One region of the Streptomyces sp. NPDC111744 genome, then DNA from elsewhere that is predicted to be linked to it. Evidence: riboswitches for the same ligand, from Rfam matches in the RefSeq annotation. Region 1 holds a riboswitch; the other holds the start of a gene.
The links. A riboswitch is a leader RNA that binds a small molecule or an ion and turns the genes downstream of it on or off. The one in region 1 is predicted to bind glycine.
Positions count from the first base shown of each region.

Region 2: linked by a shared signal. The riboswitch ahead of gcvT (glycine cleavage system aminomethyltransferase GcvT) and the one ahead of gcvP (aminomethyl-transferring glycine dehydrogenase) in region 1 are both predicted to bind glycine.

Region 1 covers NZ_JBVKCG010000015.1:9,347-13,552, reverse strand. The annotation lists gene gcvP (aminomethyl-transferring glycine dehydrogenase) at 1-2,301, opposite strand, end outside; glycine riboswitch at 2,474-2,568, opposite strand; gene ACZ7OO_RS28740 (PRC-barrel domain-containing protein) at 2,683-3,063, shown strand; partial or broken gene ACZ7OO_RS28735 (DNA polymerase IV) at 2,976-4,206, opposite strand, start outside.
Region 2 covers NZ_JBVKCG010000009.1:32,272-36,477, reverse strand. The annotation lists gene ACZ7OO_RS21300 (enhanced serine sensitivity protein SseB) at 1-178, opposite strand, end outside; gene ACZ7OO_RS21295 (AAA family ATPase) at 397-1,086, opposite strand; glycine riboswitch at 1,243-1,340, shown strand; glycine riboswitch at 1,341-1,450, shown strand; gene gcvT (glycine cleavage system aminomethyltransferase GcvT) at 1,498-2,625, shown strand; gene gcvH (glycine cleavage system protein GcvH) at 2,757-3,134, shown strand; gene glyA (serine hydroxymethyltransferase) at 3,173-4,206, shown strand, end outside.

The sequences.
Region 1 (4,206 bases):
CGAGATCGGCAGGATCCCCGCGGAGCCCCACGGCGCGGCCGAGATCGGTCCGACACCGGTCTGCGGCCCGGCGGCCGGCTGGAGCGGGTGGTTCGGCAGGTACGGCGCCAGGTGGGCCCGTACGGCCACCGGACCGACGCCCGGCCCACCGCCGCCGTGCGGGATGCAGAAGGTCTTGTGCAGGTTGAGGTGGGAGACGTCGCCGCCGAAGTGCCCCGGCTTGGCGACCCCGACCAGGGCGTTGAGGTTGGCCCCGTCGACGTACACCTGGCCGCCGGCCTCGTGCACCTGCCCGCAGATGTCCGCGACATGCTCCTCGAACACGCCGTGCGTGGACGGGTATGTGATCATCAGCACGGCGAGCTGGTCGCGGTGCTGCTCGATCTTCGCCCGCAGGTCCTCGACATCGATCTCGCCGTCCTCGGCGGTCTTCACGACGACGACCTTCATCCCGGCCATGACGGCGCTGGCGGCGTTGGTGCCGTGCGCGGAGGAAGGGATCAGGCAGACGGTCCGCTGCGCATCGCCGTTGGCACGGTGGTAGGCGCGTACGGCGAGCAGCCCGGCCAGCTCACCCTGTGACCCGGCATTGGGCTGGAGCGACACCTTGTCGTAGCCGGTGACCTCGGCGAGCCGCTCCTCCAGCTCACGGATGAGCGTCAGATAGCCCTGCGCCTGCTCGGCGGGCGCGAAGGGGTGCAGCTGGCCGAACTCGGGCCAGGTGACCGGCTCCATCTCGGTCGTCGCGTTGAGCTTCATGGTGCAGGAGCCCAGCGGGATCATGCCCCGGTCCAGCGCGTAGTCCCGGTCGGCGAGCCGGCGCAGGTAGCGCAGCATCGCGGTCTCGGAACGGTGCTCGTGGAAGACGGGGTGGGCCAGGTAGCCGTCGCCGCGCAGCAGCGCCTCGGGCAGCGTGTCCTCGGCGACCGCGTCCAGCGTCTCGACGTCGCCCTCGACGCCGAACGCCGTCCATACGGCGCCCAGCTGGGCCCGCGTGGTGGTCTCGTCGCAGGCCATGGAGACGTGGTCCGCGTCCACGAGCCGCAGGTTGACACCGCTCTGCCGGGCGGCGGCGACGACCTCGGCGGCCTTGCCGGGCACGCGCGCGGTGAGAGTGTCGAAGTAGGCGCCGTGCACGATCTCGACCCCGCCGGCCCTGAGCCCCGCGGCCAGGATCGTGGCGTAGCGGTGGGTTCGCCGGGCGATGGCCCGCAGCCCCTCGGGCCCGTGGTAGACGGCGTACATGCCGGCCATCACGGCGAGCAGCACCTGCGCGGTGCAGATGTTGCTGGTGGCCTTCTCACGGCGGATGTGCTGTTCGCGCGTCTGCAGCGCGAGCCGGTAGGCCTTGTGCCCGTCGGCGTCCACGGACACGCCCACGAGCCGCCCGGGCAGGCTGCGCGCGAACTTCTCCCGCACCGCCATGTAGCCCGCGTGCGGCCCGCCGAAGCCCATCGGCACACCGAACCGCTGGGTCGTACCGACGGCGATGTCGGCGCCCAGCTCACCCGGCGAGGTCAGCAGCGTCAGCGCGAGCAGGTCGGCGGCGACGGTGACGAGCGCGCCCAGCCCGTGCGCCTGCTCGACGAGCGGCTTGATGTCGCGTACGGCACCGGAAGCACCGGGGTACTGGACGAGCACCCCGTTGATCTCACGCGAGGCGAGGTCCGCCGGAATCCCGTCGCTGAGGTCCGCGACGACGACCTCGACCCCCGTCGGTTCGGCCCGCGTCCGGATCACGGCGACGGTCTGCGGCAGCGCGTCCGCGTCGATGACGAAGACGCCCTTCTTGTTCTTGCCCATGCGCAGCGACAGAGCCATGGCCTCGGCGGCGGCCGTGCCCTCGTCGAGCAGCGAGGCACCGGAGGTGGGCAGCCCGGTGAGGTCGGCGACCATGGTCTGGAAGTTCAGCAGCGCTTCCAGCCGGCCCTGGGAGATCTCCGGCTGATACGGGGTGTAAGCCGTGTACCAGGCAGGGTTCTCCATCACGTTGCGCAGGATGACGGGCGGCGTGAAGGTGCCGTAGTAGCCGAGCCCGATCATCGAGTCGAGCACCTGGTTCCGGTCCGCCAGCGACCGCAGTTCGGCCAGCACCTCGGCCTCGGTGCGCGCACCCGGCAGTTCCAGGGTGTCGGCGTTCTTGATCACGTCCGGCACGGCGGCAGCGGTCAGCTCGTCGAGCGAGCCGTACCCGACCTGGGCGAGCATCTTGGCCCGGGCCCCGTGATCGGGCCCGATATGGCGCTGCTCGAACGGGATTCCCTGTTCAAGCTCGGAGAGCGGAACACGCTGGGCGGTCATTGCGGAGGCCTCCTGGTCTGACGCGACCTTCGAGGGGTACCCAGGCGGGCACCCCGACGGCCTCCCCCTCTGTCATCTCAACCTGAGAGCTTCGCCGGACGCCCAGGGGATCCGGCTTTCACCGTCGGTGAGAGCGGACGCCGTCGACGCCCGCCCTGCTTTCCAGAGTGACCTCGTCCGTGCGGTACGTGAGCCTGAGAGATTCCGGGGAGGATTTGCTCCTTCGGCGCCTCCGGTCTGCCCGGAGGACTCTCCCGCACGGGGTCAGCAGCCGCTTGCCAGCCTACCAGCGAGGGCAACGCACGGACCTTCGAGTGGCCGCCTCCTTCAATGTGCTCTTTTGTAGTGCTTACGGATGAGTTGCGACCAAGTGGAGGGCCCGTGCAGACCGACATTGATCCGCGCAACCTGATCGGCCGCAAGGCGTTCGACTGCCACGGCACGAAGATCGGCACGATCGACGAGGTCTACCTCGACGACGCGACCGGTGTGCCGGAGTGGGCGGCCATACGCACCGGCCTGTTCTCCCGGGACGCCTTCGTGCCCCTGGAGCCCAGCGAGCTGGTCGAGGGCACCCTCCAGGTCCCCTTCGACCGCGCCCTGATCAAAGATGCCCCCGACTTCGGCGTGGGCCGCCACCTCTCCCCGGAGCAGGAACTTCAGCTCTATCACCACTACGGCCTGGACATGACCGCCCCACCCGCCGACCACCCGGACCACGACTTCGGCAAACTGGCGGGAACCGAGGACGCGGGCGCGTAGACGGCGCGCGCGCCTCTCCAGCCGCGGGCAGTCGTGCCGCTGGGGCGGCACGGGTGGACGCTGGGGATGCCCCCTCTGGGGGAGGCGTCCTGCGAGCGCCGGTAAGCGACCCCCACCTCCGCCCAGCCCTCACCCCGGGTCACGCACCAACCCCGTCCACTGGAATCTCCGGCACCAACGGCAACGGATCCACCGGCTCCAGCTCAGGATCCTCCACCCGGAACGTCCGCACCCGCCCCGGCTCCACCGACCCCGGCGTCTCGAACCGAACCGTCACCCTCCCCAGCCCACTCCCCTGCACCCACCCGTGTCCGTACTCGGCATGCCGGACGTCGTGCCCCGAAGGCCATCTCCGCTCTACGACCACCTCCTGCTCGGCGACCGGCTCGGCCGCGTCCTCCTCCGCCAGGACCTCTGCCGCCTCCCCCGCCGCCTGCGCGAACAGATCCTCCTGTGTGAAGTCGGCCAGCCCCGTCACCCCCACCCCCAGCAACCGCACACCCCCCGTCGTGTCCACCGAGTCCAGCAACCGCGCGGCCGCCTCCCGCACCACCGCCGGATCGTCGGTCGGCCCCCTGAGCGTCTCCGACCGGGTGAGCGTCGAGAAGTCGTACCGCCGTACCTTCAGCACGATGGTCCGCCCCGACAGCCCGGCCCCCCGGAGCCTGCGCACACACCGGTCGGCCAGCCGCTGCACCTCCATCCCCACCCGCAGCCGGTCATGGATGTCCACGTCGTACGTGTCCTCGACGGATACCGACTTGGCCTCCCGCTCGGCGACCACCGGCCGTTCGTCGTGCGCCAGTGCCATCGCGTGCAGCGCATGCCCATGGGCCTTGCCCAGCAGCCGTACCAGCTCGTCCTCCCCCGCCTCGGCGATCTCGTCGACCGTGGTGATCCCGGCCCGCCGCAGATGGTCCCCCGTCGCCGGCCCCACGCCCGGCAGGGTCCGCACCGACATCGGCCCGAGCATCGCCCGCTCCGTGCCCGGCTCGATCAGCACCAGCCCGTCCGGCTTGGCCTGCTCGGAGGCGATCTTCGCGAGCATCTTGGAGGCGGCGAGCCCGACCGACCCGGAGAGCCCCGTGGCCGCCCGTATGTCCGCGCGCAGCTTCTCCCCCACCAGCCGCGCCGACACCGCGT
Region 2 (4,206 bases), on a different contig from region 1:
CCGGCAGCGGGACCCACAGGAAGCTCCGGCCCAGTACCTCGATGAGCCGGCCCGCCGCCGCGGGGACGCCGAGGGAGGCCGACAGGACCTCCTCCAGCTCGTTGCCGGGCCAACCGCCGTGCGGGTGGGGCTGTGCCTGTGCCGGGAAGTCCGCGGGAATGTCCGCCGGGAAGTCCATCTGCCTACCGCCTGCTGGAAACCACTGCTGCTGAGGCTGAAAAGGCTAGCGGGTGGCTGTGACAATGCCTCACCCTGCGGGGACAAAGCCTCACCCCGCGAGCTTCTCCGCTTGCGGAAAGCCTCACCCCGCGAGCGCTCCGCTGGCGGCAAACCTCACCCCGCGAGCGCCCCGCTGGCGGCAAACCTCACCGCGAGCGCTTCGCTTGCCGGAAAGCCTCACCCCGCGAGCTTCTCCGCCTTCTCGAAGGCGATCCGGCACAGCACGTCAGCCGCGTCCCGGTCCAGGAGCACCGCCGAGCCGACGCCCTGGGGCGGGCCGCCCTTCTCCACCGCACGCACCAGGCGGGCGGCGGCGTGGCGGTGGCGCAGGAAGGCGTACCGGGAGACGCCCCGGCCACGCTCGCGCTGACCGTCCAGTGCCGTGCCCGGCGTCACGTCCAGGAGCAGCAGGTGCAGGGTGCCGTCGCGGCGGCGGGCCTCGCGGGCCAGCCAGTCACGCACCCAGGCCTGGGTACCGCAGTCGTGCACGACCATGCCCTCGCCGGTGCGCAGCGCGCGGCGCAGTCCGGCGTAGTGGGCGAGGCGGACCAGCGGGCGGTAGAGGGTGTACGGCAGGAAGCGGGCCAGGCGGGCGTCCCAGCGGTCGCGGGTGTCCTGGGAGTCGATCCGGATGCCCTGGACGGTGCGGTGCATCAGGGTGGACTTGCCGCTGCCGGGCAGCCCGGTGACCACGACCAGGTCACGCGGGCCGAAGAGCAGGCCGTGCGGGCTGTGTCCGGCCCGGTCGCGCAGATCGCGGACGACCGGTGCGGGGCGCTTGTCACACCGCTCGCGGGCCGGGGCCGTCGGCTGTCCCGGCAGGGTGATGCCCGTCGTCCCGTATGCCGTGGTCCTTGTCACCGTGATCGTCCTCCCCGGGGGTTCAGGAAAGGTTCTCCCCACTTAACGTAAAGAGAAGGTAATGCACGGTGTCTCGCGGTTCCGTCCGCTCCGCGCCACAGCCCTGTTACAAAGCTCCGCCCGGCATGCAATGATGTGCCCGCCAACTGCATACCGGCCGCTTGAATCCGCGCGGGAGAGTCCCCAGCAGTCTTCGCTGGGGCGCCGAAGGAGCAAGTCCCTCCCTTGAATCTCTCAGGCCCCGTTACCGCGCGGGCGAGGCACATCTGAAAAGCGGGCCGCTGTGTCAGTGGCCCCACCCAAGGTGCAAGCCGTGACCACTCGTGTGGTCAGGGCGAACCTCTCAGGTTCCGATGACAGATGGGGAGGACAGACCTCGCCTGTCATGCCCTGGGACCCTTGGGAGACGACCGACCGATGAGCAGTTCCGATTCCGCTGGACTCCGCCGTACCGCGCTCGATGCCGTGCATCGCGCGCTCGGCGCGACCATGACCGACTTCGCCGGCTGGGACATGCCCCTGCGCTACGGCTCCGAGCGCGACGAGCATGTCGCCGTGCGGACCAGGGCCGGGCTCTTCGATCTCTCCCACATGGGCGAGATCACCGTGACCGGCCCCCAGGCCGCCGCCCTGCTGAACCACGCGCTGGTCGGCAACATCGCCTCCGTCGGTGTCGGGCGCGCCCGCTACACCATGATCTGCCGGGCCGACGGCGGCATCCTCGACGACCTGATCGTCTACCGGCTGGCCGACACCGAGTACATGGTCGTGGCCAACGCCTCCAACGCCCAGGTGGTCCTCGACGCGCTGGCGGAGCGTGCCGCCGGGTTCGACGCCGAGGTGCGGGACGACCGGGACGCGTACGCGCTGATCGCCGTCCAGGGGCCCGAGTCGCCGGGCATCCTGAAGTCGCTGACCGACGCCGACCTGGACGGCCTGAAGTACTACGCGGGGCTGCCCGGCACCGTCGCCGGGGTCCCGGCGCTGATCGCGCGCACCGGCTACACCGGCGAGGACGGCTTCGAGCTGTTCGTGAAGCCGGAACACGCGGTGCGGCTGTGGCAGGCACTCACCGAGGCGGGTGAGGGTGTCGGCCTGGTGCCCTGCGGGCTGTCCTGCCGGGACACCCTGCGCCTGGAGGCCGGCATGCCGCTCTACGGGCACGAGCTGACCACCTCGCTGACCCCCTTCGACGCCGGGCTCGGCCGGGTGGTGAAGTTCGAGAAGGAGGGCGACTTCGTGGGGCGCGAGGCGCTCCGGGAGGCCGCCGACCGCGCCGCCGCCCGGCCGCCGCGGGTGCTGGTCGGCCTGATCGCCGAGGGCCGCCGGGTGCCGCGCGCCGGGTACCCGGTGGTCGCCGGCGGCGAGGTGATCGGCGAGGTCACCTCCGGTGCCCCCTCCCCCACCCTGGGCAGGCCCATCGCCATGGCGTACGTCGACGCGGCGCACTCGGCGCCGGGCACGGCGGGCGTGGCCGTGGACATCCGGGGCAGCCACGAACCGTACGAGGTCGTGGCGCTGCCGTTCTACAAGCGCCAGAAGTAGACCCCAGAGGTAGACCCAGAGGAGACACTGAACGCGGCGGCGCGTGACCCTGCGCACATTTCCGCTGCTCACATCTCTTTCCAGCAGTCCTCTTTCACCAGCACTCCCCCGCGTACAGGAGAATTCAGGCCATGAGCAACCCCCAGCAGCTGCGTTACAGCAAGGAGCACGAGTGGCTGTCGGCCGCCGCGGACGGCGTGGCGACGGTCGGCATCACGGAGCACGCGGCCAACGCGCTCGGTGACGTCGTCTTCGTCCAGCTCCCGGCCGTCGGCGACACCGTGACCGCGGGCGAGTCCTGCGGCGAGCTGGAGTCGACCAAGTCGGTCTCCGACCTGTACTCGCCGGTCACCGGTGAGATCACCGAGGTCAACGAGGACGTCGTGGACGACCCGTCCCTGGTGAACTCGGCCCCCTTCGAGGGCGGCTGGCTGTTCAAGGTGCGCGTCGCGGACGAGCCGGCCGACCTGCTCTCCGCCGACGAGTACACCGCCTTCACCGCCGGCTGAGGACCGTAGAGACACCGGCTGAGGAGTCGTAGAAAAAGATGTCCGTTCTGAACACGCCCCTGCACGAGCTCGACCCGGAGGTCGCGGCCGCGGTCGACGCCGAGCTGGAGCGCCAGCAGTCCACCCTGGAGATGATCGCCTCGGAGAACTTCGCTCCGGTCGCGGTCATGGAGGCGCAGGGCTCGGTACTCACCAACAAGTACGCCGAGGGCTACCCGGGCCGCCGCTACTACGGCGGCTGCGAGCACGTCGACGTCACCGAGCAGATCGCCATCGACCGGGTGAAAGAGCTGTTCGGCGCCGAGTACGCCAACGTGCAGCCGCACTCCGGTGCCTCCGCCAACCAGGCGGCCCTGTTCGCGCTGGCCCAGCCCGGGGACACCATCCTGGGTCTGGACCTCGCCCACGGTGGCCACCTCACCCACGGCATGCGCCTGAACTTCTCCGGCAAGCAGTTCGACGTCGTGGCCTACCACGTCGACAACGCCGGTCTCGTCGACATGGCCGAGGTGGAGCGGCTCGCCAAGGAGCACCGGCCGAAGGTGATCATCGCGGGCTGGTCGGCGTACCCGCGCGAACTGGACTTCGCCGAGTTCCGGCGGATCGCCGACGAGGTCGAGGCCTACCTGTGGGTCGACATGGCCCACTTCGCCGGCCTGGTGGCCGCCGGTCTGCACGCGAACCCGGTGCCGTACGCCGACGTGGTCACCTCCACCACCCACAAGACGCTCGGCGGTCCCCGCGGCGGCATCATCCTGGCCCGCCAGGCCTTCGCGAAGAAGCTGAACTCGTCCGTCTTCCCGGGCTTCCAGGGCGGTCCCCTGGAGCATGTGATCGCGGCGAAGGCGGTCTCCTTCAAGGTCGCCGCCTCGGAGGACTTCAAGGAGCGCCAGCGCCGTACGGTGGAGGGTGCGCGCATCCTCGCCGAGCGGCTCACCGCGCCCGACGCCCGCGAGGCCGGTGTGAACGTCCTGTCCGGAGGCACGGACGTCCACCTGATCCTCGTCGACCTGCGCGCGTCCGAACTGGACGGGCAGCAGGCCGAGGACCGTCTCCACGAGGTCGGCATCAC